4 regions of the Paenibacillus sp. FSL K6-2441 genome follow, and region 1 is predicted to be linked to each of the others. Evidence: riboswitches for the same ligand, from Rfam matches in the RefSeq annotation. Region 1 holds a riboswitch; each other region holds the start of a gene.
What was found. A riboswitch is a leader RNA that binds a small molecule or an ion and turns the genes downstream of it on or off. The one in region 1 is predicted to bind thiamine pyrophosphate.

Region 1 (7,204 bases):
ATACGATCGTGGAGGTATAGGGCGAGCTGTTATGCTCGAACTTTTGCTGCCAGCCTTCATTGATCAGCCCGGTTTCCGCAATGGCGTCAATGTCGTATCCCAGCGCCAGGGTAACCACATCGGCTTTCAACCCGTCAATGACAGCCCGGCTTTGCTTGCCCGATCCGCCATGCGACTGTTTAATGGTGACCTTCTGTCCTTTTTCTTTCTCCCAATATGCCGCAAAAGCTTTGTTATAATTTTCGTATAATTCCCGGGTCGGGTCGTAGGATACGTTCAGCAATTCCACCGCTTTGGGCTTCTCCCCGCCGCCGGAATTCCCGGCTGCCGCGCTGGCCGCATCGTTGCCGCCGCTCGTGTTGGACGAGCAAGCCGCCAGGACCCCAACCAATATCAATGCCAGACTCATCAGAACCCCTTGCTTCAACCTTCTGTTCATCGTATCACTCCCCATACTCTTTTCTCGCTTTACTAGGGCAGGGCAGGCATCCACCGTATCAACCACTTGACAACGGAAAACGGAGAAACGCCCCACCCCCTACGGTCAAACCGAGCCACTACCCGTGTCTGCCAAGGCAAGTAGAGCGTTCCTCCGTCCGTACGGTGAGAACATTTTTAATTATTCCTACCTGTTTAGTATGCTATGGTGTTATTTTATATGCGGCAGCCCAGAAATGTCAAACCTTTTTATGCAAAAAAATCAATTTTTTTATAAGCCTCCCTTATAGCCGGTACAGGCTGCGGTATGGGTTGCGGACCTCCCTTCCAGACAATGCAAAACACCCGAAGACCGGCAAAATGCAGGCCTTCGGGTGTCTGGATCGGATCCTTCGTCCGCTTGGATATGAGATGAAGCTTCTGATTCACATGGAACCTGCCGGATGCTTACCCACGGCAAAGTCTGCCGGCAGCGGTTCAATGCAGGAGGGTTTGCTGATACTCAAGCTATGCACCGCAGGCGTCAGACTGCCGCTCTCGGGATCACGCCGCAAGGCGGCGATATTGCCGCTGTACTGATTCGCCACCAGCACATAGTCGTCCAGGACGGCGAAGTTCCGCGGCCAGCAGCCCCCCACACTCGTCCATTCCGGGTCCTCGAGGCGACCGGTGTGCCGATCGATGCGGAAACGGACAATGCTGTCATGTCCGCGGTTGGAGCCGTATACGTAACGTCCGTCCGGCGAGAAGTGAATATCGGCCGGATAGTTTTCCCCGCGGAAATCATCCGGCAGGGAGCTGACGTGCTGGATCGCCTCAAGCCGCCCCTCCACCGGATCGAAAGTATATGCCGTCATCGTATTGTTCAACTCGTTCATGCCGTAAGCAAACCGTTCCGACGGATGGAGCACGAAATGCCGTGGACCTGTCCCCGGCGGCAAATGGGTTACCCCGTGCTTTACTAGCCGTCCGCACTCCAACCGATAGATCACTATCTGGTCGGTTCCCAGGTCGGAGACGAAGGCGAACCGTCCATCATGGCTAGGCACAATGCTGTGAGCATGAGCCGATTCCTGGCGCTCCTGGTTTACACTACTTCCCTCATGGCGGATCAGGGCCGTCATTTCCCCTAACGACCCATCCGCTTCCAGTGCAAAGGCATTCACATGCCCGCTGGAATAGTTGGCGACCAGCAAAAACGGATCCCGCCCACATTTCAAAGCCAGATGGCACGGGTCGGCCCCATGCGTTGCCCGTTCGCTGTGCAACATCGTCAGCTTCCCATCCTTAGGATCAACCGCAAATCCAGCAACCTGCCCTTCGGTCTGTTCACTTACCGCATACAATCGCATACCCTTCGCATCGAAGGTCACAAAGGAAGGGTTGGTGAGGCCCGCAGTCTCGTGGATAACCCGCATCTCGCCGGTATCCCTCTGCAGCTCGCAGAGATAAATTCCGGGCTCCCCGCGATCAGCATAAGAACCCACAAAAAAGTGCCAATTCGGTCCAGCTTCCTTGCTCACCGATTTCTCTTCCTTCTCTTTCTCAAATTCATCCAGCATCTGCTTCACTTCAGACAACGGAAGCCGATCAAAAAACATCTCCACCTGTTTCTCTGCCCCGCTGTAGATCTGGTTCATCACGGCAGGGATGTTCGAGGAGATATTACAGGAAGAGTGCTCGCTGCCGGAACACCAGTTGGGATGCAGCGATCCTTGAGCGAAGATGCGGTACAAATCGCCGAGAGTAACCTGCGAAAGCTCGCACTTTAGCAAGTACCCGCCGCGGGCCCCTTCCTTCGTCGTCACCAGGTCGTGGCGGCGAAGCAGGCTGAGCACCTTACGTACACGGGCCGGATGGGTCGCGACGCTGCAGGCGATCTGTTCGCTATTGGCCATGCGATCCTCCTTGGAATCTAAATACAACAAGCAATGGACGGCGACCGTTAATTCGCTATTCATCTTCCTTCTTCCCCTTCCCTTACCAAGTTTGAAACAAGTGCAGACGAGTATGTTATAATGTTCTCGCGAATCGCTATTCGCTAGTCACTTTATTCCATTTCGCTAAATACTCAATATATACATACTATATACTTACAGAAAGGGAACCTCTATGAACCTAATGAATCCCTCTTATATGCAAGCCGCCTTTACCGTTGGTGCGATGGCCATGGCCGTCGCTGTTCTGTTTATCCGTCTGAAAGCCAGTCGTCGGCCTGTCACGGTGAAGAAAATCATCATTCCCCCGCTAGGAATGGCAACCGGCCTCTTCATGTTTGTTGTGCCGGAAACGCACATTCCTCTCCTGTGGGGCGTAATCGCCTTCGCTTTCGGTTGGCTCCTGTTCTCCTATCCGTTGATTCGGACAACCAAGTTCGAGAACATCGGCGGCGAAATTTACGCGGAACGTTCCCGCAGCTTTATCTTTATCCTGATTGGACTGCTTGTCGTCCGTCTCTTGCTGCATGAGGCCGTAGAACAATACGTCTCCGTCATGCAAACCGCGGCGCTGTTCTTCCTGCTCGCTTACGGCATGATTATTCGCTGGCGGCTGTATATGCTCAAGCAATACCGGGCAATGACCGGGAATACCGCCTCCTCATGATTCACGAAACCGTTGCAGCACCTCAAACATATTAAATTTTCTATATAGATGCAATCCTTTTATGGAGATTTTATTTTTGCATCACTTTCCAATCTATCACCCGGATGAATACAACAACAGCCGTACTCGCATGAAGCGAATACGGCTGTTGTTGCTCACCGCGCTCTCCGATTCCGGCAGCAGCTTTCGCCTATGCCTTCTTGGACGACGATCTTTGATCGGAGCTTGGATTGCTCAGTTGAGGGAGCATGCGCATCCCCATGACCATCTCGGACGAGCAGAGCGGACATACGGGGCTATATTCAAAGGTGAAATTGTCCCGCATCCACCCGTTGCAGTCATCGCTAGTGCAGGTCCATACCGGCGTATTTTCCTCAGGAATTTCCTCTAACGTCTTTTTACGGTAGTTCATAAATTCCCCTCCTCTTCAAGGTGAACGTTCCAACCAGGTGAATCGATGTAATTGTTGCAGCTTTATATGTACCATCAGAAGCGGACTTCTGAAAAATTAACCTCATGAATGATCTTCGCGAAGAAAAACTGCCCTTAATGCGAGCACGCATTAAGAGCAGTTCCTAACTAACTTACAGTTTTACAACGTTCTCGGCTTGCGGGCCGCGGTTGCCTTGAACCACGTTGAATTGTACGCGTTGGCCTTCGTCGAGGGTTTTGAAGCCTTCGCCGGTGATTGCGCTGAAATGAACGAATACGTCATTTCCGCCTTCCACTTCGATGAAGCCAAAACCTTTCTCAGCGTTAAACCATTTCACTGTTCCGGTTTCCATGGGGAATACCTCCTGTTTCAAGATTAACATGATTCATTTTTTTAACAGAAGTCGCTCAATAAAGGCTGACCCTTATTGAACATGCACCACTTGTATAAAAAAAATTCACACATTGAAAAAAGTTCCAGTTTTATAAAGTGACACCCTTTTCAATGCGTGAATGATATCCTCTTTCAAAACCATGATTTGAACTCATTATATCCTTTTGCCAGATAAAAAGCAAATCCCCTGGTTTTTGCAAGCTGGTCCGGAAAGACTGGACAAATCCAGTTGGCGAAAACTATAATGACAGATGTAATCTGCAGTCATATTGTTCAGGGGTGCTGGAATTGGCCGGCTGAGAGTGTATCCCTCCAAGATACTGACCCTTCAACCTGATCTGGATAATGCCAGCGTAGGGAGCCATACCATGGTGATGAACTTATTCTACATGTCATTTCCATTGCCTATTGCGTCCCGGATCCGGGACGTTTTTTTGTATCCGGAAGTTGGAAGTTACGCTTAAGGACGCACATCCAGGGTTATACCAAGAACAAGCTGCGGAAATCTACACCAACGAAGGAGAGTAGAAGTCGTGAAAGTTCAAGTACGTACCGCACTGGCCATGTTTCTCAGTTGCTTGCTGCTGATATTGTCCGCCTGCGGCGGAGCGAATGGGAACAGCGCCGGGAAGGCGAAAGCCGGAAACCCAAGCGGGCAAAATACCGAAGCCGCCGCACCAAATCAAGGTTCTAACACAGAGCTGCAAGATGTTAAAGTCGTGCTCGACTGGAGCCCGAATACGAACCACACCGGGCTTTACGTCGCCAAGGATCAAGGCTATTTCGCCGAGGAAGGGCTGAATGTGGACATCCTCTTGCCCGGTTCCGGCGGTGCTGAGGCGATGGTTGCCTCCGGAGAGGTGCCGTTTGGCGTCAGCGTGCAGGAGAACGTAACGCAAAGCCGGATCCAAGGCGTCCCGCTCGTCTCGATTGCCGCGATCATTCAGCACAATACGTCCGGCTTCGCTGCCCCCGTAGACAAGAATATTAAATCGCCTAAAGACTTCGAAGGCAAAGCCTACGGCGGCTGGGGCTCTCCGGTGGAACAAGCGGTGATCCAATCGATCATGGACCTGCAAGGCGCTGATGTCAACAAGGTGAAATTCGTTAATATCGGGGATGCCGATTATTTTACGGCGGTGAAGCGGGATATTGATTTTGCCTGGATTTTCTACGCCTGGACAGGCATTGAGGCCGAGCTGCGGGGCGAGCCGATCGACATGCTGTATGTCAAGGATTTCTCCGAGAAGCTGGACTACTACACCCCGGTACTCGTGACAAACGAGAAGACGATCAAGGACAACCCCGAGCTGGTAAAGGCTTTTATGCGGGCCGTGTCTAAAGGTTACAATTATGCGATCGACCATCCGGAAGAAGCGGCGCAGATCCTGTTGAAAGCCGTACCGGAGCTCGACAAGGACCTGGTGGTGGCCAGTCAAAAATGGCTGAGCCCGAAATACAAGGACGATGCTCCGCGCTGGGGCGAGCAGAAGAAAGAAGTGTGGCAGAACTACTCCGATTGGATGTTTGAGCGCAAGCTGCTGGAAAAACCGCTTGACGTAGATGCCGCTTTTACCAACGAGTTTTTGCCAAGCGAATAATTTACTATACTTTAACCCAATGATGCCAAATCCCTATTCGAAAGGATGAACCCACCCATGCCAAACGCGTTATTAAGCATTCAGATCATTCCGAAGACACCCAACGGCGAAGACGTCATTCCCTATGTAGACCGGGCCATTGAAGTGATTCAAGCATCCGGGGTCAAATATCAGGTGAACCCCCTGGAGACGACCATGGAGGGGGATCTCGACGAGCTGCTGGCCATCGTGAAGAAAATGAACGAAGCCGTCATTGAGTTCGGCAGTACGGGCATCATTTCGCAAATTAAAATTTCGTACAATCCCAAAGGCGTCAGCATGGATAAGCTGATTGAAAAATATCGGCCATGAATCTCCGCAGCCTTTGGCACAGCATCTGGCCGCCCCTCGTGGCGGTCATCTTGTTTTTGCTGATCTGGCAGGGCGCTACCGCCTGGTTCCACATCGAGAAGTGGATTCTCCCCAGCCCGGTGGATATCGGTCGTGAAGCGGCTGCCGGTGCGGCCAGCTTAGGGGAACACACGGCGGCGACGCTGCGGCTGATGCTTATCGGCTTTGCCATCGGGACGCTCGTAGGCTTGCTGACGGCGTTTGTCCTGCATTATGTCCCGTTTCTGAAGGCGTCGCTATATCCGCTGATCATCCTAAGTCAAAACGTGCCAACCATTGCGCTGGCGCCGCTGCTGATGATCTGGTTTGGATTTGGCATCCTGCCGAAGATTATCGTCATTACGCTCGTCTGCTTCTTCCCTGTCGCCGTGGCGGCCATGGACGGACTGAGCCGCACGGATCGGGCGATGCTCGATTATATGCGAATGATCGGTGCGTCCAAGGCGGATATTTTCCGCAAGCTGGAGGTGCCCTACGCGATCCCTTCGATCATGTCCGGGGTGAAAATCGCCGCAACATACAGCGTCATGGGGGCGGTCATTGCCGAGTGGATCGGCGCGGACAAGGGCATCGGCTACTATATGATGCTGCAGAAGGCGTCGTTCCGCACGGATAAGATCTTTGTCGCCATCGCCATCATCGTGGCGATCAGCCTCGCGATGTTCGCCTGCGTCGCTTTGTTGGAAAAATGGCTTGTCCGCTATAAACCGGCGAACGACCGGAGATAGGGCAGCTTACGGAAAGGAAGGCTTGGTTCATGAGCGAAGCATCAACGCATAGAGATAACGCCATCCCCGCGCTGGAGGTCCGGCAGATCCATAAAACGTTCCGCGACCGACGCCGGGAGGTCCCGGTCCTTCAAGACATTTCGCTGCGGGTGCCGGCCGGCGAATTCGTGTCGATCATCGGCCCATCCGGCTGCGGCAAAAGCACGCTGTTTCACGTCATCGGCGGCCTGACTGCGCCGGATCAAGGCGAAGTGCTCCTTCAGGGACGCCCAGTCACCGGCCAGCGCGGACATATCAGTTACGTGCCGCAGCAGCCGGCGTTATTCCCTTGGCGGACGATCGAGGAGAACGTCGTGCTGGCGCAGGAAATCGCCGAGGCCGGAAGCCGGAGCTCCCGTGCGGACATCCAGCACTGGCTCCAAAAAGCCGGGTTAAGCGGGTTTGAACGGGCTTATCCCCATATGTTATCCGGCGGCATGCAGCAGCGAGCTTCGTTCCTGCGGGGCCTGCTCGCCCCCCAGGAAGTGATGTGCCTGGACGAGCCGTTTAGTGCGCTGGACGCCTTAACGCGCAGCGAAATGCAGCGCTGGCTGCTGGACATTTGGGAAGAGAATAAG
Region 2 (7,204 bases), 2.2 Mb from region 1:
TTGCGTTTTTAAGGCTGAAAGATCATTAACCAACCTCATGCACAACCCCTGAACGGTGAAGTTACTAAAACTGACCCCGTCCTCGCTTTCTAATACGATCCTAAGGAGCTGCCCCGCATTTATCTTCTGCCATGGAGTAGCAAATGACGTATTCCTATGCTCATGAATGAAGTCTTCGTGCATTTTTTTCTCATCTTCATTAAAGATGCTCTTAAGAACTTCCGGATGATCCACTTCAAAGCAAGCCACAATCCGATCAAATTTAACCTGAGCGTCGTTTCTAAGTTCCTCAAAGTTCGAAACGGGGATCTTCTTGGCTGAGTAGGTTTGAATAAGGAAATTCTCAACTTCTTGAAGAGAAGACTTCGTTGATTTATTTGGGGGGAGTTTGTTCATAGAGATCGGCTCCTAAACTCAATTTAAAAAAATGAATGCTCTTCAACGCGGTTCCAAGTATACTAATGTTAAAGGGTAACCCATAGGGAGGGATTACAGTGAATATGTGGGAGAAACAAGAGAAAGAAAAGTTTAAAGAGTATCAACGTAAGCCTTTCATCAATTTTGCGGATTCGATGAATCGTGCTGAAATCGGAGATTGGGACGCTTTAGCAAAAGGCGGCTTTTGGACCACTCTCGTCATCATCGTAGGACTCCTTCTTTTCTTCTCCTTTAGATTCTAACAGGCCAAAAACTGCTAGTGCACTCCTTTTTTACTGTATAAAAACAATCCTTGAAACAATTTCCGATACTTAACGTATTGTGTTTTAAGGTTAGTAATGGGAGTCTTTTTATTTTTATTTGTCCTTCTTGCTTTACTAAATATCTTTTTCCCGCGAATCTCTTGGTATATGAGCTATGGCTGGAAGAGGGCTCTGATCCACTAAAAGCCTTTGATTTTCATCAATCTCATCCAGCAACCCTTCTTTTTCATACTAGCGGATGTAGAGTCCGCCCCAGCGGGTTCACGGTTGCTTGGTGCCGGCGACGAAGGCATTCAGCTTCGCGAAATCGCTGCTGTCATCGGGCGGCAATTAAACGTGCCTGTGGTCAGCATCACACCGGAAGAGGCTGATGCCCATTTCGGTTTTCTTGGTGCCATCAGGACACTATTTTGCTTAAAAAAGCAGGGATGCCCCAGAAGCCTTTAACGGCTCTTGGGACATCCCCTTTCTACCTGTTCGTTAGAAAATCGTAGGCACCATACCCACGTTACGATATTTTAAGCTCCGCTTTCGTCTGGAAACGACCCCGCTCCTTAATCGGAAGCGGTAATCCCAGCTTCTGCAGCTCAGCGTATATCCAATCCGCGTGGTACTCATAGACGGTTTCGATCTTGTACTGCTGCTCTTCACTACGGTTTCCTACCTCTGCTGAGTCGCTCCGTTCATGATCGGCCTCGACCAGCAACAGTCGATGCTCGGCAAGCAGCTGCTGCAAAATCACCAAATGCTCATAGATATGGCGATAGGATTCAATTTCTTTGCCGATGTGCTCCATCGATTCGCTGAGATCTCGAGTCAGATGGAATTCCTCTTTGCAAAGCTGATAATATTTCTCCAGGCAACTTAGCTCCGCACGAAAACTCTCCAAATCGACGACTTCCCGGCACGTCGTGATCTGCCCGAATAAATCGGCCATCCGCTTAGCGACGGCTTTCCGCGCCTTTTCCAAATCGGCCTCATGCTTAGGGGGGAAGACGACCAAATTGACGATCACAGCAACAGCAATACCAACCAGTGTGTCCGTGATCCGGTTAATCCCATAAAAAATCGGACTTTCACCCGGCTGAAGATTTAACATAATGGCTAAAAAAACGATACACCCGATGGATATCGACTTATTCCATTTCAGCAAATTGCAGACATAGATCACGACGATGACGCCTAACGCGCAATACACCGCGTTCCCAGGCTCAATCATGGCGAAACCTGCACCCACGATCGCCCCAACAAACGTCCCCATCGTCCGATGTTTCCCGGCCGTAAATGAGTTGGTGACCGAATTTTCCATGGAAATGATCGTTGCGATCGCGGCGTAAAAAGGATACTCCAGGCGCAATAACGCTGCAACGATCACACACAAACAGATGGCTAGCCCTGTCTTGAGATTGCGTAAACCAATCGTCCATTTCAATCTCATCACTCCCCAATCAAGCTCCGACCGTATTATAGAGGATGTTTTTAATTCGCTTCAATTTAATTAAACATCACAAAACGGCTATTTTTGCGATAAATCGTGACATTTTCATGAAAACTTCTTGGAAACGGCTTAAAGCAGGCAGCTTAACACCAATCCAATTCAACGGTTGTAATTATCTGGATCCCCGTGTATAGTAAACATGACAATTCTAAATCGATCGACACTAGGGGAGCCGCAAGGCTGAGATGAATCGAAAGATTCGGACCCTTTGAACCTGAACGGGTTAAGACCTGCGTAGGGAAGTGGAGAGTAAAGCATACATGAACCGGAAAATAGGTCTATTTAGGCTTATACATTCTGTTGCTGAACTTAGCCCCCTCCTTACGGAGGGGGCTTTTTTGCATTGGATTTCTAACCTGAGAGGGGATGAATATGACGAGCCAAAAATTAACGCTAACCGCACCCGAACTGCATCTGATCTCCATCTCTCCCATCCACGTATCCGAACTGCTCAGGGTATCCCTCAAGGCCCTTCCCTACTTGGATTACATTCATGTGCGGGATAAGCAGCTCACCGCGAAAGGTCAGCTGGAGATCATTCAACAAATGTTCGAATCAGGCATTCCGCTGAACAAAATTGTCGTGAACGATCGGCTGGACGTGGCCTTGGCCGCGCGGGCAGTGAATGTCCACTTAGCCGGCCATAGTCTTCCGGTGGACTCCGCTCGTCCGTTAGCCAGCGGGATGCGCTTGGGCAGGTCGGTTCATTCGGTGGAAGAAACAGTGCAGGCCGCCGTAGATGGAGCGGATTATTGCCTGTTCGGACATGTGTACGATACCTCCAGCAAACCCGGACTTCCCGGCAGAGGGCTGGCGGCATTAACTGCTACGGCGAAGGCTTGCCCGGTTCCGATGATCGCCATTGGAGGCATCCGACCGGATCAAGCGGGAGAGATCATCCGCTGCGGCGCTCAAGGGATTGCCGTCATGACAAGGTTGTTTCATGCACCGGACCCGGCAGAAGAAGCCCAAGCTTACCGCAAGGCGATGCAAGCAGCTTGGCTGGAAAGGAGGTGAACCACGTGCAGGTTCGTCTGAATGGGAAAGAGACGACGATCAACGAAAGCTGTGTCACACTGGCCGATTTATTAGCAGAGCCCCCATGGAAGGACCGAAAGCTGTTGGTTGAACTAAACGGTACAGTTGTACGAAAGGAAGACTATGACGTGACCCCGTTATCGGATGGGGATCGTATTGAGCTAGTCCATTTTGTTGGGGGAGGTTGATCCTATGCAGGACTTATTCCATATAGGCGGCAAGGCGTTGTCCAGCCGTCTCTTTATCGGTACTGGCAAATATAACCGCAACACCTTAATTCCCGAAGTGATCGAACGTTCAGGAGCAGAAGTCATCACTGTCGCTTTAAGAAGAGTGAATCCCGATTGGGAGGAGGAAAATCTGCTGCATCATATTCCTCCACATATGACGCTGCTGCCGAACACTTCCGGTGCCCGCAACGCAGAAGAAGCAATCCGCATCGCAAGGCTGGCCAGAGCGGCGGATATGGGCAATTGGATTAAACTGGAGGTCATCCAGGATCAACGTTATTTGCTGCCAGACAACGTGGAAACCATTAAAGCAACCGAGGTATTGGCCGCAGAAGGGTTCGTTGTCCTTCCTTATATGAGCCCGGATTTGTCGGCTGCTCTCCGGCTAAGGGATGCAGGAGCCGCTGCCGTCATGCCGCTCGGTTCACCGATTGGCAGTAACCGCGGTCTGCGGACGAAGGAACTGATTCAGATCCTGATCGAGGAAGCAGGCCTGCCGGTGATCGTTGACGCCGGCATCGGTAAGCCGTCTGAGGCGGCGGAAGCGATGGAAATGGGAGCGGCGGCGGTCCTCTTGAACACAGCGATTGCGACCGCCCGTGATCCGCTGGGGATGGCCGAAGCGTTCCGCGCAGCCGTAGTGGCCGGCAGACTAGCTCATTTGGCCGGGCTGGGACCGGTGGAGCAAAACGCGGTAGCCTCTTCCCCGCTAACCGGATTTCTGGATGAAGTGGAGGCCTAAGGGATGAGCTTCTATGACAAAATCCAATCCTGGGAAGGCTTCCCCTTTCCACAGCGGCTTCAAGGTTACAGCGATGCAGATGTAAGGCGGGCGCTTAGCAAGCCTAAGCTTGATGCGGAGGATCTGCTAGCCTTGCTGTCACCAGCGGCTGATCGACATTTGGAGGAGATGGCCCAACGGGCACAGCAGATCACCCAAAGCCAGTTCGGGAACGTAATCCAATTGTTTACCCCGATGTATGTGTCCGATTATTGTGTGAACCACTGTGAGTATTGCAGCTTTAGTTCGATCTATGATTTTCCGCGAAAAAAATTAGACATGCAAGAGGTCGAACGGGAAGCTGAAGCGATTGCGGCAACCGGGATCCGTCATATCCTGCTGTTAACCGGTGAATCCCGCAAAGATTCCCCGGTCGAATACTTAAGAGACTGCGTGAAGGTGCTGCGCAATTATTTTTCATCCATCGGCATTGAGGTGAACCCGCTGTCTGTCTCCGAATATCAGGAGCTAGCTGCGGCAGGCGTAGACAGCCTGACGGTATTCCAAGAGGTCTACCACCGGGAAACCTATGCCAAGCTCCATATCAAAGGCCCCAAGCGCAATTATCGAAATCGGCTGGATGCCCCGGAACGCGGATGTGCTGCAGGTTACCGGGCCGTGAATATCGGGGCATTACTTGGCTTGTACGATTGGAGACAGGAAGCCTTCTTTGCCGCCATGCACGCGGATTATTTGCAAACCAAGTATCCAGGTTGTGAGATCAGCTTATCGATTCCGCGCTTCCGCCCTTTTCTCGGAGATTACGAACCGGATGCCCAGGTGACCGATCGGGCTTTGGTACAGGTGATGCTCGTCTACCGTCTCTTTCTGCCGCGGGCCGGGATCACCTTATCCAGCCGGGAGCCTGCCCGATTACGCGACAGGCTGGTTCACCTTGGCGTTACCAAGATGTCAGCCGGCGTATCCACGGCAGTTGGGGGCCATTCCCAAGGCGGAGGCACCCCGCAGTTTCAAATATCCGATGAGCGTAGCGTAGCCGAAATCCGGGAAATGCTCTATCAAAACGGACTGCAGCCTGTGTTTAAAGACTGGGATATCTTAGTCCCAACTGAAAGCTAGGGCGAACATCAATCGAGCCGGACCCTCCCTAATATCTAGGGAAATGTCCGGCTCATCTACTTATCCTATCAATGGAATAATGAAACGATCCATTCTGTCAGCGGTTTCCACATCTTTGGGTATTCCTGGTTGATCAAAGCCCTCACCTGTTCGGCCTGAACGTGGGTAAATTCGCCGTCTGGGATCGCCATTGAATAAGTTCCGCGTACAGCATCACCAATGGCGATGTGCCCGCTGGCATAACCTCCGACGGCAATCCTCGATGCGATCGCTAGGCCGCCAAAGGAATACACGCCCACGGCGAATCCGCCAAAAGCCAACACACCAACAGCGGCCCCTCCAGCTGCGATGAAACCGGCCGCAAAGCCGCCCAACGCCAGAATCAAGGCTAAGGCAATCGCAGCCAGACTTATCACCCCCGCCGCCAACACACCCAGACTTAAACCGCCAAGCGCAATGAGCCCCAGGGAGACAGCGCCGATGGAAATATTGCCGATCGCGATGATCCCTTTGGCCACGTACATCCCGCGCCCCACATTGATGTGCAGAAGCGGTACGCCAAACCAGGTTCTTTCACTTTTATATTCATAGTGATATCGATAGCGGAACATCGCCGATCCATTTGATTCCGGAGGAAGCTCCCTTTTTTCCGTTGGCACTCCCCGGACCAAATGATCCATGCTAACCTCAAACAATTCGCATAATGCGATCAGTTTATCCGTTTCCGGGTATGACTGACCCGACTCCCACTTCGAAACCGCTTGGCGTGATACGCCGATCGCTTCCGCCAGTTTTTCCTGGGACATTCCTTTTTGTCTCCGATAGTTCTGCAGCTTATCTGCAAAATCCATATTCTTCATCACCCCGCCTCCATCATAGCTGCTCCTCCGTCACCGATCGACCAAGCGAAGTTGGCAATCTGTCAACTACAGGTTGCGAATCGCTAAATACCAGCTTTATTGCTCGGGAAATAGTCGATTTTCCTAAGTATAAACGAGCCGGGAAATCGGTTCCGTGATATTTTCAGCAGCACATGGAAACAGGAAGCTTAACGAAGAGGCAACCGCCGGAACGCCAATAAAATAAGCAGCAGCATCCCAATATATCCAAACATGGGGTACAGGTATGTTAATAAGGAAGCAAAACCAGCCTGGCTAATCACAAAGCAAGCAACTAAGATGATCAGCATGGTCATGTTTTTGGGCACCTGATAGAGGCTTTGCAGCTGTCGCGTGACGCCAAAGACATTGCCGATCAGGGTCGTAAATATCTCGCCATAGAGCACTAACAGAAACAGCACATGCAGAAACGGGCCGAGGTCGCGGACGATGACCGCCATCGGAATCTCGTAACTAAGCATTTCAGGCATCCGGGAATTCAAAGCAATATGGTAAATCAACAGCATAGAGCCAAGCCCGATACCACCCCAAAAGCCGCCCCATTTTAATGTACTCTCCTCCTGAACCTCGCTCCCCAGCGGAATCAACACAGCCTGGATAAAAGCAAAGTTGAGGGCAGCATACACAAATGGGCTCAGCACCCACTTGTAACTTTCCAGTTGTTGCAGCTGGAAGCCGTTGATCCCGAACAGACCTTCCGGCTCAATCGCGCGGAACGCAATCAAGCTCGTAAATAGAAGAATCATCGGCACAACCAGCACATTCACAACCACGATACCGTTCATCCCCTTTGTCATCACCAGATAGCTCAAGACGATACTCACGATGATCCCGAGTTGATAAGGCAGCTGAAGCTGCTCGGCAAAGATCGAACCGGTACCGGATAGCATTACGGCGGTAACCCCCAGCAGGATCAGCAGGGTCAGGAAGTTGGCAACCTTGCCGAACAGGCGGCCAAACAGATGATCATTAAATTC
Region 3 (7,204 bases), 1.7 Mb from region 1:
TCTCCAAGCCGGTTAGACCAAACTGCTCCAGATACGCCGTCACCCGACGGTTCAGCGCATCGTCGCCAAGTCCGTCCTCCCTCAGCGAGAAGGCGACTTCGTCCACCACCCGATCGGCGACAAACTGAAACTCCGGATTCTGGAACACAAATCCGATCTCACGAGCGGTCGACTCCAGCATTCGTCTGCGGGCACGGCGGCTGAGCTTCCCTGTCTCGATCCGCTTTCCCTGCAGCACGAATGCTCCCTCTGATGGCAACAAGCCGATCAGGCTGAGCAACAGCGAGCTTTTCCCAGCACCGTTAGGTCCTGTGATCGCAATCCAATCCCCGGGATACACGGCGGCTTGCCCGACTTCAATCACCGGCCGCCCTTGCCGGAACCCGCAAAAATCGGTCAGTTCCACGGCGGCAGGTCCATCCAATCGCCGTTCATCTTTCACCGGCTCTAGCAATCGACGGCCGGCTTCGGTGGCAAAATACGCCTCCCAGACGCCGGGATACCAGATCCCAAACTCAATGAGCTCGGAACGGTACGTGTCAAACACTACGTCCGGTGCCCCCTCGCCCAGCACCTGCCCGTCCGGTCCAAACAACACGACGCGGTCAACGAGCCCCAGTGCCGTCAACTCCTCGATCCGGTGCTCCACGATAATCAAGGTGCGATCCTCGGCCACCTTGGCGATCGCTTGCCAGATTTGCTCGCGGCCCTGCGGGTCCAGCAAAGCCGAAGGCTCATCCAGCAGCAGCACCTCCGGATCGCCAAGCAGCACCGATGCGAGCGCCAACCGTTGCTTCATCCCTTGGGACAGCGAATCGATCGGCACATGGATCTCAGGCAGGTCCAGGCCCACCTTGGCCAATGCGGCCTGCATCCGCGCGGGCATATCCTGCTTCGGCACGCCTAAATTTTCTAAGGCAAAAGCCAACTCCTCATCCACATAAGGCATACAAAACTGCGTATCCGGATCCTGGAACAGAAAGCGCCACGACGAGGGAAGCTGCTGCGCGGACGTGCGCATCGGAATCTCTACCAAGTCTGGAATGATGCCGCTCAGCACCTGGAGCAGCGTCGATTTGCCGCATCCGCTGGGACCCAGCAGCAGCACATGCTCCCCGCGCCGCACCGAGAAATCCAAATCCTTAAACACAAACCGGTCTTCACCCGGGAACTTGAGCCGCAGCTCCCGGACCTCAGCTGCCGTCGTTTCCTTCCGCATCAGTCATTCAACGCCGCATAGTCTTTCGGATCAACCGGTCGCAGCAGCGTCGTAACCCCTGTCGCCTCTACGGCCTTCACAACGGCATAAGCGAAGTACCCGCAGATCAGCGCCGAGCTGACGGCCCGCATCGCATATTTGGCGGTCAAGAGCCATGGCTCGTAATCCTGCACATATCCGTAGAAGAAATCCGGGATAACCGAACCCACGGCAGCTCCGATCCCGGCTAATGCAGCAACGGAGCCGGAAAATTTCCGATACCGGAACGCAGCGAACACCAGCTCCGCCCCTAAGCCTTGCAGCACGCTGTAAAGAATCAGCTGAACTCCCCATTCGCTGCCGAACAAAATTTCCACATGGGCCGCAGCGACCTCCGCGATCAACGCCACCCCCGGTTTGCGGATCAGCAAGAACACCAGCGTTGCAGCCAGGAACCACATTCCGTACACCAGTTCATCGGCCTGGAAGAACAGGGGGGAGAACAAATTGTACACCGAGCTCCAGAAGTGATACACCACGCCCAGCACCAACGAAACCAACACCATCACCAGCACATCGCTTAGCTTGAGGCCACGCCCCGTTCTTTTTTGAACAACCTCCGACATCTTCATCTCTCCTCTTGATCATTTGGTTTAAATCCTCGCATCGTAAAAAAAACCGCCTGAATAAGCTCAGACGGCGGTCAGGTCACGGGGGCGCACATAGGCACAAAAAGTCCCGGACGATCGATTCTCTACGCTGGCATTATCCAGATCAGATTAACGGTCCGCGGCGCAATATGCCGCTATCTCAGCCTGATTCGCTCAAGCCCCCGTATCCCTATGCGATTGATATAAACATACACCAACTCCGCCCAGGCATCAAGCCTAAATTTGTACAAATCTGTAAACTAGGAGTTACCCGTCCTGTATTGATTTCGGCCTGATTCTGTGTCAAGATAAGCGGAAGTGGCAACGAATTCATCAATACCAATGCAGCATTACTGGACAGACTAGGAGGATGCGATTTGGCCGCGACATGGATGAAATGGATGACAGAGCTCTCCTCCCGGAAATGGTTATCCCGGTTGATGGGCAAGTTCTCCCATTCGGGGGTTAGCCGAGCAATGATCCCTTTTTACGCAAAATCGTATGGCATTCCGCTGCATGAAGCGGAGAAGGAGCTTCGGGAATATCGCACGTTAAACGAGTTCTTCACCCGCAAATTAAAGCCGGGCATGCGCCCGCTGCACGCGGAGCCGGGAGTGATGATCAGTCCAGTGGACGCGCTGATTACGTTTATGGGCGAGGTGCAATCCGGCACGATCTTGAACGTCAAAGGACAGGATTATTCCTTGGAAGCGCTGCTGGACGGCTCCCCTCGTGTAGAATTGTACAAACACGGTTACGCCTTTGTTCTTTATCTGAGTCCTACCGATTATCACCGGATTCACGCACCCGTGACGGGCAAGAAGCTGGAATGCGAGCACATCAAAGGCCGGGTCTACCCGGTGAACGATTTTGGCATGCGCCATATGAAGAAGGTGTTGTGCCGAAACGAACGCTTGATCACTTACATTTCCCACGACTATGGGGAAATCGCCCTCGTGAAGGTCGGCGCGATGAACGTGAGCAGCATCCAGTACACCGACCCTTCGGCAAAATCCTGGGAGCAAGGCGACGACCTGGCTTATTTCGAGTTTGGATCCACCGTCGTTCTGCTCACCCAGAACGGCACCTTCACCCCATTGCCTGAACTTGCGCCCGGACAGAAGGTACGGATGGGCGAAGCGCTGGGCCGGTTTAACTCCGCAAAACCAAGCTAATTCAGTGATCATCGCCCGCCGGCTTCGGCCGGCTCTTCCCCTTTATTGCACCGTAATGCTGCCGATGGAAGTCTCCAGCGCGACCAACGGCCCTCCGCCGCCCCGCTCGCTTCGTCCCTTCGCGGCTCCAATGACTTCGCCCAGTTCGCTGGACGTTTCGAGATCGCAGGCTAACGACGGATCAAGCGTTGCCGTGATGCTGCCAACATCGGTGATGGCTTGAAGCTGACCGCCCGTATCCAGCGTGAGAATATCTAGATTGATGCTGCCGGTGGCTGTACGGATCGATGAATCCCCGGACAGACGGGCATCCTCGACCCGAATCGACCCGACCTCTCCCTTCAGCCGGTAGGTTCCCGTAAGCCCGCTCGCCGCGATCTCCCCGACATGGTTCGTGACTTCAAACTCCTGAATCCCGGCAGGGACCTCAACGACATAATCGATGCGGAATTCGGTAAAATGCAGCTCCTTCTGCGCCCAATCCCATAAATTTTGGTCCGGCGCGCCTTTGGCGTGCACGCGCACCTGAGCCGTATTGCCCTGAGAGGTGACGGTCACCTCGCTCTGTTCAAACAACGTATCCAGCTTCTCCTTACGTGCCGGCAGATCCGCGGCCTGGATGGTCGCTTTCACCACGATCTGATCGGACGTGCCTTCCTTCAACTCAAGACGCCCTACGGCATTCTCCAGCTGCAGCTTGCTGGCGTTGCCGATGGCTTCGCTTGTCGAAAGGTCATGCGAGCGTCCCGTGAACGTCAAATCGTCCTTCCACTCGTCTGCGGCCAGCGCCACCGACTGCTGCACGGATGCCGCGGTCTCGCTAATCGATTGGCTTATCGAATCAACGGTATTCCCCAAGGTCTGCCCCCATTGCTGCTGCAGCGTTTCATTTTCCGCCGGACCGCAACCTGAAGCCAGGGCCAGAAGTACGGCCGATGCCGCCAGCCATGCGATTTGGGATGTACGTTTCTTTCGCATTTTCGTCCTCCTTCTATTTCCATCTATCCTGAGCTTATATCAAGGTTCCCGTGAACCACCACAGGCGCGGGACCGGTTTGCTCCCTAGACTTTGGTCAAGGAGACGGTTCGCAGGGCAAGCGGAAAAACCGCCGAGCATGAAGCCCGGCGGTCGATAAATGAAGCTTATTTAACTTTAGGGTGGGTTGGGTTAGATTAGAGTAGCCTGCTTAGCGGATTTCGGACGGGCTTTTTCCCGTATATTGTTTGAACTGGCGACTGAAGAAGAAGATATCCCGATACCCCAGCGCATCCGCAACCTCGGTCACATTCATGCCGGCATGCAGGAGCAAATGCTGCGCCCGGTCGATCCTTGACTTGATGATGTAAGACTGCACGGACATCCCGATAATTTCCTTGAATTTAATCGAGAAATAGCGCGGGGATAAGCCCGCCCGGGCAGCCAAATCCTGCACTTTGTGGGGAAGTCCGGGATGTTGCAGCACATAATTCGCCACTTCATGAATCACTTCATGCAGTTGGTTGCTGACCTTCTTCTCCACCGGCACTTGCCGCTCCTCCCGCAGCAAATGGATCAACAGCTGCTTGAGAATCAGCTGGGCCTCCTCCTCGGCGGCATAGGCTTTCATCAAGAATAAACGGACGTAACGAGACAACATATATTCGAAATCCAGCGTATCCTCCAGTACGCGGTAGGGACCCGGCACTTCCGTCACGGGCTCATGGACGTCGAAATGAATGTACGTCAGCACCAGCGGTTTCTGCGGGTTGTGCGTGGCACTGGTGTGATCCCCTTTTCGGAACAGGAAGCAGCTGCCTTTACTGACCGGAATGGGTTGGTCGTTCAGGACAACCGTACCTTCACCGCTCCACACATAGAAGAGATCATAATTCTGCAACGGCTTCTCCCGCTTGTGCCATTTCCAACCGGGTTCGCATACGATTTTGGCGAATGCCGGCTTCAATTCAAATGATGATGGTGAAACGTGAAGCATGTCCTTCCCCCCCATAAAAAAACTACAAACGCATCATTTTGCCTGATCCGTACAGTATCCTGCCCTCCTATTTTAATAACGAGGACAAGTTTATCACCTTTATTATACCTTTAAAGCGCACGGGTTTAAATATCCCCCCAGGCCGCTTTCATTCGAAATACACCCTCAAATGTAAATTGGTTCTTTTTTCTTGTCAATTTCCGGCGTAAGCTGAATGTCAAACAATCGGAGGGGGAACCATCCATGCGCAGAAAAGAATTTAGCATCACAGAAGAGGCGGAAATTCGCGAGTTTTTGCAGGAGATGAGCTTCGGTTTTCTCGGTACGGTAGGCGAGGACGGCTGGAGCCGGGTCACGCCGCTCAAATTCGTTTATGATGGCGAGCATTTCTATTTTCACGGAAGTCTGGCCGGAGAGAAAATGAAGCAGATCACTCGGGATCCGCAGGTCTGCTTCACGGTAGCCAAGGAGTATGCGATCATTCCGTCGTGTTTTACCGATCCCAAGCTGGCCTGCCCGGCCCACTAAGAAAAATAAGCCAAATCCGTTGTGATTTCACCGTGACGTGCCCGAGTCGAAATGATATAATGTTAGGCAGTTTAAGACGTTACTGTCCTAAAATATCAAACCGATTTGGAAGGATGAATGTGATGAACCCACTCGCGGAGCAGTTAAACGAGAGCGTCAAATCCGGCAACCGGCACGTGTATGACATGCTGTCCACGCTGGGCAAGGAAATTTACTTCCCGAAGGAAGGCATTTTAAGCCAATCTGCCGAAGCTTCAGCCCACGCTAAGAAATATAACGCTACGATCGGCATCGCTACCGAAAACGGCATCCCGATGCATCTGGCAGCGATTCAGGACACGTTGTCCGCCTATAAACCGCAGGATTTGTACCCTTATGCCCCGCCAGCAGGCAAACCTGAGCTGCGCAGCGTATGGCGTGACAAAATGATCCAGGAGAACCCGTCGCTCGAAGGCAAGAGCTTCGGCCAACCGATTGTTACCAACGCCCTGACCCACGGGCTCAGCATCGTCGCCGACCTGTTCGTTGATGAAGGCGATGTTGTCATTTATCCGGACAAAAACTGGGAGAACTACGAGCTTACCTTCGGCATTCGCCGTCACGCCGACATCGTGAATTTCCCGCTGTTTACCGAAGACATGACCTTCAACAGCGCCGGATTGCGTGAAGCGCTGCTAGCTCAGAAGGACAAAGGCAAAGCGATCGTTATCTTGAACTTCCCGAACAATCCAACCGGATATACGCCGGGCGCCAAGGAAGGCGGAGAGATCGTAGCTGCCATCCAGGCAGCGGCCGAAGAAGGAATTAATGTGGTCGTCGTGACCGACGACGCTTATTTTGGGTTGTTTTTCGAAGATTCCCTTCATGAATCATTGTTTGGCAAGCTGGCAGGACTGCATCCGCGCATTTTGCCGATCAAAGTGGACGGCGCAACGAAAGAAGAATACGTCTGGGGCTTCCGCGTCGGATTTATTACTTACGCCGCCGAAGACCAAGCGGTGCTGACCGCATTGGAACAGAAGACGTTGGGGATCATCCGCGCCACGATTTCGAGCGGTGCCCATCCTTCGCAGACGTTTGTGCTTCATGCCCTGAAATCTCCGGAATTTACCGCCCAGAAGGAAGAGAAATTCCGGATTATGAAAGGCCGGGCCAATAAAGTCAAAGCCTTGCTCGACAGCGGCAAGTATGGGGACGTTTGGGAATACTATCCGTTTAATTCCGGCTATTTCATGTGCCTGAAGCTCAAGACGGTTGCGGCGGAAGCGCTGCGCCAGCATCTGATCCACCAGTACGGTATCGGCACGATCGCGCTGGGCGACACCGACCTGCGGATCGCCTTCTCCTGTATCGCGGAGGAGCATCTGGAGGAACTGTTTGATCTGATCTATCAAGGGGTCCAAGACCTGCAGGGCAAATAGGCGGCGGGTCCGTCGGAGAACGGCACATTGGCCCACGCACGCCAGCCCCTCTTCTCATACAATACGGTGTACTATCACAATACACCTAAATGGGAAAGGGGAATGAAGATGAGTGGAATTGAAGAAGCAAGAGGCGGCTACGGAGGCGGCTACGGCGGTCACGGCGGCCTGTTCACGAGCACGGGTGTGATCCTGGTTCTCTTTATCCTGTTGGTTATCGTTAGCCGTTCCATCCTGTATTAATCTGCTGAATAAAAAG
Region 4 (7,204 bases), 2.0 Mb from region 1:
GCTTTCCTGCGAATCGATTGGTCCTATCCGGGATCGGAGGCGTTTTATGCGTCGCTGACGGAAGCGGAGGAGCAATTAACCCAGGCGGTGGCGGGAATGAAGAAAACGTCGCCGGTGACGGTGCAATGCATCGGGCATACGCATATCGATGTCGCCTGGTTGTGGCGGCTGAAGCATACACGGGAAAAAGCAGCCCGCAGCTTCAGCACCGTACTGCGACTGATGGAGATGTTCCCGGAATACGTGTTCCTGCAAACGCAGCCGCAGCTATACGAATATCTGAAGCAGGATTACCCGGAGCTCTATGAACAGATCAAGGAACGGGTCAAAGAAGGACGCTGGGAAGCGGCCGGCGGCATGTGGCTGGAGGCGGACTGCAATTTGACGAGCGGGGAATCGCTGGTGCGGCAGCTGCTGTATGGGACGCGGTTTTTGCGCGAGGAATTTGGCCAGGAATGCACCTATCTGTGGCTGCCGGACGTCTTTGGCTACAGCTGGGCCTTGCCGCAGATTTTACGCAAGTCGGGTATTCACACGTTCATGACAACAAAAATCAGCTGGAACCAGTACAACCGCATGCCGCATGATACGTTTTGGTGGCGCGGCATCGACGGCAGTGAGGTGCTGACCCACTTCATCACCACGCCGCAGGACGGAAATTTCTGGTGGTACACCTACAACGGGCAGATCGAGGCGTCCAGCGTGCAAGGCATCTGGGAGGCTTACCGCGATAAAGAAGTGAACAAGGAACTCTTGCTCTCTTACGGATACGGCGATGGCGGCGGCGGCGTAAACCGCGAGCACTTGGAGCTGCGTCGGCGCCTCGACGAGATGCCGGGTCTGCCGCGTGTGACGACCGGAAGGGCGGACGATTTTTTTGCGAAGCTGCATGAGACAGTGGAAGCAGCGGATCGTTACGTCCATACGTGGGACGGCGAGTTGTACCTGGAGTACCACCGGGGAACCTATACCAGCCAGGCGTACAATAAAAAAATGAACCGGAAGCTGGAGCTGCTGTCCCGGGACGCCGAATGGCTGCTTAGCTTGCAGGCGTTGCTTGCGGGCTGCGGAAACTGGGAGGCCTATCCGAAGGCCAAGCTGGACGAAAGCTGGAAAACGATCCTGCGCAACCAGTTCCACGACATCATCCCGGGCTCGTCCATTCCAGAGGTATACCGCGACTCCAAGGAGGAGTATGCCCAAGCTGAATCGCTGCTGGAGTCGTGCCGGGAGCAGGCCATTCAAGCCTTGACGAGCGATGCGGGGGATACGTATACCGTGTGGAATCCGTCCTCTTGGCCGTTTACCGGACTGGTTGCCTTGGAAGGTCAAGACACAGACACGGGAACACAGTGGATTCAAGCGGATGGGCAAGAACTGCAATCCGAATTCGACGGGACGACCGTGTGGGTACGCGTGGAGAACGTGCCGCCGCTTGGCTTTGTAACGATCCAACGTAAGAAGGACGGGCAAGCAAATAACGCGGTGACAAGCGAACCGTTTAAAGCGCGGCCAAACGGGATTGAAACTCCGATTTATAACATTGAGTGGAACGACCGCGGGCAGCTGATCTCCATCTTCGACCGCGTCGCTGGCCGTGAAGTGCTGGCTTCCGGCGAACAGGGCAACGTGCTGCAGGTGTTTGAGGATAAGCCCAAAATGTTTGAGGCTTGGGACATCGATGTGTTCTATCAGGAGAAGCAGCGCGAGGTTGAGCAACTCCAAGAATGCAAGGTCGTTACCGGTACGCTGCGGGCTGTCGTCACATTTACCTGGACGTACATGAGCTCGACGATTCGCCAGCAGATGATTCTGTATGCCGATAACCGGCGGATCGATTTCCGGACTTGGGTGGATTGGCAGGAACGTCAGCAGCTGCTGAAGGTTGCTTTTCCAGTGGACATTCGGGCGACGGAAGCGACTTACGACATTCAGTATGGCAATGTGAAGCGCCCAACGCATTGGAACACGTCGTGGGATTTCGCCCGCTTCGAAACGGTCGGGCATCAATGGGTGGATTTGTCGGAGCGCGGCTATGGGGTTAGTCTGCTGAATGATTGCAAGTACGGGCATGACATTAAGGATCATGTGATACGCCTGTCGCTGCTGAAATCGGCAACGTACCCAGACCCGCAGGCGGATCGCGGCGAGCATGAATTTACGTATGCGCTGTATCCGCATGAGGGGGATTGGTCCGAAGGCGGTACCGTGCAGGCGGCAGCGCTCCTGAATCAACCGGTATACGCTACGCCAGGTACGGCTCATACTCCGTCGTTCTCCTTGCTTCAAACGAGCGGCAGTGCGGATGTCGTCATCGATGCGGTGAAAAAAGCGGAAGACGACGATAGCGTGATCGTCCGTTTCCATGAATATAAGGGCGGCCGGGGCCGCGTCCGGTTACACGTCGGAGTGCCCGTGGCGTCCTGGCAGGAAACCGACCTGATGGAACGTCCGGCCGGAGAGCTGTCCTCCGCAGATACGATTGAGCTGACAGTGACGCCTTATGAAATCAAGACGATTCGTCTTCAGTTGAAATAAAGATGGGCGAAACGGGCGCCTCCTCAGTTGTCGGAAGTGGGGGCGCCTGTTAGCGTTTCAATATCGTTGGAACCATAGAAAAATAAAACCACCAGAATAATGATCACAATCAATTCGGAAAAACCTTCGCCGTCAAATTGACCCATGTGGCAAACCCCCGTAATCGTAATTAAGTTCAAAGCGTACAATCTCCATTTGGCGTCCGCTGAAATGAACAGGCATTTGGAGCAACTCCGGCTTACGACAACGAACGCCAGCATTAGGAGGAACTGTCCGCTTTTTTCTTCATGGCATTAATGATGTCGTTGATGGTGAGATCCCCGTTTTCATTGAGGAAATTCAGCAGTTTATCGGCGTTCGCGTCGCTGCTGATCGTTTTGTACTCGCCAACCAAGGAGACGAACATGGTCGCGTTTCGGTATAACTGGACGGAATCCACGCGTAGTTTGCCGGAGAGCAGCAGCGCAGCTACGGTGTATTCCGGGGTTTTAGGCCGGAAGCCGCCTTTTTTGCCGTTTTTCTTGCTGGAAGACGAGGACTTGTTCTTTCCGGCTGAGTTCATGGCTTTACCTTCCTTAACTTGATGGAGTCCAGTTGCTTGTCATGGGGAACAGGTCGAACCGATCCCGAAATCGATCCTAAATCGATTCCTAGGAGTGCCCTGTTATTTATGCTATGCAACCGCGCGGGGTTGGTGTAGACGAAGAGACGCAAACGATCCACCTATTCCACCATCTGGACGGGATTGACAATCCAGGCAGGGACCGGTAGAGTAATAATTGAATTGCATAGGAAATCCACTAGGGGCGCCGTCATCGGCTGAGACAAGAGATCATCTTGGACCCTTTGAACCTGATCTAGTTCATACTAGCGTAGGAAAGTGGAGCCGGCCCCAAGTGACATGCGCTTAGGCTGCCATGAGTATATCGGTATGCCTAGGGTTCATCCAGCCGCTCCCTCTACGGAGCGGCTTTTTTGCGTGCTCTGGCAGCTCGGTTTGCCGTTGTCCTCTCAGAGGATTTCCTTGCCAAAATTTGTGGAGGTGGAGAAGTTGGGATTTTCTCAAGAGTTGCGTAGGAAGGCGGACGGAATTTATCAAGCGATATTTGATCATCCCTTTGTCAGAGGTATTGCGGAAGGCCGGTTACAGAAAGAACAGCTCATTCATTACGTCAAGCAAGATTTTGAGTATCTGAATGCTTACATGCGAATTTACGGGATCGCGATTTCCAAGTGCCAGACCCGCGAGGAGATTGCGTTGTTCAATCAACAGATCGATTTCATTTTAAACAGTGAGATTCATCCGCATCACAATTTTTGCCGGGTGGCCGGGGTGAAATTTGAAGATTTGCAAGGCTTTCCGCTAGCCCCTTCGGCTCATCATTATATCCGTCATATGCTGACGGTGGCCCACGAAGGAAGTTTGGGAGAAATATACGCCGTGCTCCTGCCTTGTCCGTGGACTTATCTGGAGATTGGCAAGAAGCTGTTGGAGGAAGTGCAGCCGACGCCGGAGCATCCGTACTATGAGTGGATCACTTTTTACGGTCAACGGGCAGGAGGCGTCACAGAGAAGTTCATGCGGGCGTTGGACCAATGGGCGGAAACCGCCAATGCGGCGGAGCGTCAACGCATGACCGAGCATTTTTTGCAGAGCTGCCAGCTCGAATATCTCTTCTGGGATATGGCGTATCGGTTGGAAGATTGGCCGGTTGCGGTGCCGGTGCTTCAGCTGTAACTCCGCGCCGATTCGCTATCCATCCATGCCCAAAGCCAAATGATCGAAAGAGAGGTTGAACTTATATGAGTTTGCTGGAAAAAGAGCTATCCGAAGTGCTGCAAAAGGTGCAAAATACGAAACCGCTCGTTCATAACATCACGAACGTGGTTGTCACGAATTTTACGGCGAACGGCTTGTACGCGCTTGGCGCGTCGCCGGTCATGGCGTATGCGCCGGAGGAGGTGGCCGATATGGCCAAGATCGCCGGCGCGCTTGTCCTTAACATCGGCACGTTGTCGACGCCGCAGGTGGAGGCGATGATCCTTGCCGGCCAGTCGGCGAACGCCCACGGCGTGCCGGTGCTGCTTGACCCGGTGGGCGCGGGAGCTACCGCCTTCCGGACCGAGTCGGCGCTGAGCATCCTGCGCGAGGTGAAGGTGTCGCTCGTGCGCGGCAACGCGGCGGAGATCGCCCATCTCGTCGGGGAATCCCGCGAGATCAAGGGCGTCGACGCCGGCGACACCGCGAGCGCCGAGGCGGCCGAGCTCGCGGTGCGGGCCGCGCGGGCGCTGAACACGGTCGTGGCGATCACCGGCCGTGAAGATGTCATCACCGACGGGCTGCAGTGCCGGATCGTGAGCGGCGGCGACGCGCTGCTCACCCAGGTGACCGGCACGGGCTGCCTGCTGACGTCGGTGTTGGGGGCTTTCGCCGCGGTGGAGCGCGATCTGCTGCTGGCCGGCACCGCCGGGCTGGCGTTCTATGGCGCTGCCGCGTCCCGTGCCGCCGAGCGGACGGCTTCGGCCGGCCCGGGCAGCTTCCAGATCGCGTTCCTCGACGAGCTGGCGAAGCTGCACCCGCACTCGCTCAAAGGGCACGCGGCAGTGCGTGAATTTCAGGCGACCGGAGCCGGCGGATGGTGGGTCGGATGAGCCAGATCGCTAGAGCCTTAACGATTGCCGGGTCGGACAGCGGCGGCGGGGCTGGCATCCAGGCCGACCTGAAAACGTTCCAGGAGCTGGGTGTATTCGGGATGTCGGCGATCACCGCCGTGACGGTTCAGAACACGCTGGGCGTGTCCAACGTCTATCCGCTGCCTCCGGAAGCTGCGGCAGAGCAAATCGATGCGGTTGGCTCCGACCTCGGCGTAGATGCGCTAAAGACCGGAATGCTGTTCAGCGCCGAAATCATTGGGGCGGTGGCCGCGCAAATCCGCGCGTTCGGCTGGAACCGGGTCGTTGTCGACCCGGTGATGATCGCCAAAGGCGGAGCTTCCTTGCTCCAGACGGAAGCGGTGCAGGCGTTGCGCTCGCAGCTGCTGCCGCTGGCGTACATCGTAACGCCGAACCTTCCCGAAGCGGAGGTGCTGTCCGGCCTGTCCATCCGCAGCATGGAGGACCGCCGCGAGGCAGCAAAACGGATCTGTGCTTACGGGGCGCAGCAGGTCGTCATCAAAGGAGGGCATGATGCCGCTGCCGGCGAGCAGGTCGTGGATTTGTATTATGACGGCGCGACCTTCAGCGAACTGGTGGAGCGGCGGATCCCTACGTCACAAACGCACGGCACAGGCTGCACGTTCTCGGCCGCTTTGACGGCAGAGCTTGCTAAAGGAACACCGGCCTTCGAGGCGGTGCGAACCGCGCGAGCCTTCATTCAGGCGGCGATTGAGCATGAGCTTGGATTGGGGCAAGGGCACGGCCCGACCAACCATTTTGCCTATCGCCGGCTGCAAGGAGCGTCCCGATGAGCGGCGGGGTCGGAAGCGGGCGGATTGCGGCGGATTGGATGCGCAAGCTGCTGCGCACGTATCTGGTCCTTGGCAGCCCGAACTGCCGCGATCATCCGCTCCGCGTATTGGAGGCGGCGTTGGACGGCGGCGTGACGCTGGTGCAGTTCCGCGAGAAAGGACCGGGAGCGCTCACCGGGGAGCCGCTGCGGGCGCTTGCCGTCCAGCTGCTGGCCGCATGCCGCCGGCGGGGCGTGCCGTTCCTCGTCAATGACGACGTGGAACTGGCCCTTGCGATCGGTGCCGACGGCGTTCACGTCGGCCAGGAGGACGAGGCGGCCGCGCAGGTCCGCGCCCGGATCGGCGACCGCATTCTCGGCGTCTCCGCGCACACGTTCGCCGAGGCGGAGGCCGCCGTGCGGCATGGCGCCGATTACCTCGGCATCGGGCCGATCTACCCCACGGCCTCGAAGGCGGACGCCAAAGCGCCGCAAGGGCCGGCGATTCTCCGCGAGCTTCGCGACCGCGGGATCACCTTGCCGCTGGTTGGCATCGGCGGCATTACGGCCGAAACAGCCGGCGACGTGATTCGCGCCGGTGCCGATGGCGTTGCCGTGATCTCCGCCATAACCTTGGCGGATGACGTCCGCCAAGCCGCTGCGCAGTTATACGCGACAACGGATGCCGGCACAAGCACAACTTGAGAGCTTCATCATATACGCAATACGCAGACCAGACCCTTGCCCCAGGCAAGGGTCTGGGAATTTGTGGATCATATGGTAAAGGGGATTCGTATTAATTTCGCTTTTGTCATGAATAATGCGTGAACGCATATTTTTTTAATTCCTACTCCTATGGTATAATATCCTCAATGTTTGGCAATGCTGTTAATTTGCTGTCTTGTTGGTATGATATTTTTTAGTTTATGTTACATAGATCACCGCAACTTTTTCGCCCCTGTTCGGTAATAATTTAGGAAAGAATCGAACGGGAAGATGGCCCATGGAAGCGCGAGGAGGATCGCACCTAAATGACGGATTCCCAAATGATTCGCGAAATTAAGGAAGGTAACACGGAACTGTACTCGGAGCTGATGCGAAGGTATCAGCGGAAGATTCTAGCTTTCGTGTATCACATGTTAAAGAGCGCTCATTTAGAGCTGCTTGCTGAAGATTTATGCTCGGAAACGTTCTATAAAGCATTTCGCAGCTTGCATTCCT

Region 2: another riboswitch for thiamine pyrophosphate. It lies ahead of NSQ80_RS14530 (thiamine phosphate synthase); the one in region 1 lies ahead of NSQ80_RS02775 (ABC transporter substrate-binding protein).
Region 3: another riboswitch for thiamine pyrophosphate. It lies ahead of NSQ80_RS16550 (ECF transporter S component); the one in region 1 lies ahead of NSQ80_RS02775 (ABC transporter substrate-binding protein).
Region 4: another riboswitch for thiamine pyrophosphate. It lies ahead of tenA (thiaminase II); the one in region 1 lies ahead of NSQ80_RS02775 (ABC transporter substrate-binding protein).

The regions. Positions count from the first base shown of each region.
Region 1 covers NZ_CP150174.1:660,665-667,868, reverse strand. The annotation lists gene NSQ80_RS02800 (sulfate ABC transporter substrate-binding protein) at 1-439, opposite strand, end outside; gene NSQ80_RS02795 (beta-propeller fold lactonase family protein) at 864-2,399, opposite strand; gene NSQ80_RS02790 (cytochrome c biogenesis protein CcdC) at 2,551-3,042, shown strand; gene NSQ80_RS02785 (cold-shock protein) at 3,233-3,454, opposite strand; gene NSQ80_RS02780 (cold-shock protein) at 3,627-3,827, opposite strand; TPP riboswitch at 4,134-4,243, shown strand; gene NSQ80_RS02775 (ABC transporter substrate-binding protein) at 4,432-5,469, shown strand; gene NSQ80_RS02770 (MTH1187 family thiamine-binding protein) at 5,527-5,820, shown strand; gene NSQ80_RS02765 (ABC transporter permease) at 5,817-6,587, shown strand; gene NSQ80_RS02760 (ABC transporter ATP-binding protein) at 6,617-7,204, shown strand, end outside.
Region 2 covers NZ_CP150174.1:3,158,246-3,165,449, forward strand. The annotation lists gene NSQ80_RS14510 (hypothetical protein) at 1-396, opposite strand, end outside; gene NSQ80_RS14515 (hypothetical protein) at 495-680, shown strand; partial or broken gene NSQ80_RS14520 (3-beta hydroxysteroid dehydrogenase) at 927-1,100, shown strand; gene NSQ80_RS14525 (aromatic acid exporter family protein) at 1,210-2,133, opposite strand; TPP riboswitch at 2,355-2,457, shown strand; gene NSQ80_RS14530 (thiamine phosphate synthase) at 2,572-3,216, shown strand; gene thiS (sulfur carrier protein ThiS) at 3,222-3,425, shown strand; gene NSQ80_RS14540 (thiazole synthase) at 3,430-4,209, shown strand; gene thiH (2-iminoacetate synthase ThiH) at 4,213-5,328, shown strand; gene NSQ80_RS14550 (helix-turn-helix transcriptional regulator) at 5,397-6,188, opposite strand; gene NSQ80_RS14555 (membrane protein) at 6,377-7,204, opposite strand, start outside.
Region 3 covers NZ_CP150174.1:3,596,888-3,604,091, forward strand. The annotation lists gene NSQ80_RS16545 (ABC transporter ATP-binding protein) at 1-1,219, opposite strand, end outside; gene NSQ80_RS16550 (ECF transporter S component) at 1,219-1,824, opposite strand; TPP riboswitch at 1,933-2,044, opposite strand; gene asd (archaetidylserine decarboxylase) at 2,226-3,023, shown strand; gene NSQ80_RS16560 (hypothetical protein) at 3,066-4,001, opposite strand; gene NSQ80_RS16565 (AraC family transcriptional regulator) at 4,211-4,996, opposite strand; partial or broken gene NSQ80_RS16570 (pyridoxamine 5'-phosphate oxidase family protein) at 5,240-5,518, shown strand; gene NSQ80_RS16575 (aminotransferase class I/II-fold pyridoxal phosphate-dependent enzyme) at 5,647-6,945, shown strand; gene NSQ80_RS16580 (YjcZ family sporulation protein) at 7,054-7,188, shown strand.
Region 4 covers NZ_CP150174.1:2,645,352-2,652,555, reverse strand. The annotation lists gene NSQ80_RS12085 (alpha-mannosidase) at 1-2,538, shown strand, start outside; gene NSQ80_RS12080 (hypothetical protein) at 2,562-2,684, opposite strand; gene NSQ80_RS12075 (hypothetical protein) at 2,798-3,100, opposite strand; TPP riboswitch at 3,331-3,434, shown strand; gene tenA (thiaminase II) at 3,590-4,276, shown strand; gene thiM (hydroxyethylthiazole kinase) at 4,342-5,190, shown strand; gene thiD (bifunctional hydroxymethylpyrimidine kinase/phosphomethylpyrimidine kinase) at 5,187-6,005, shown strand; gene thiE (thiamine phosphate synthase) at 6,002-6,688, shown strand; gene NSQ80_RS12050 (sigma-70 family RNA polymerase sigma factor) at 7,015-7,204, shown strand, end outside.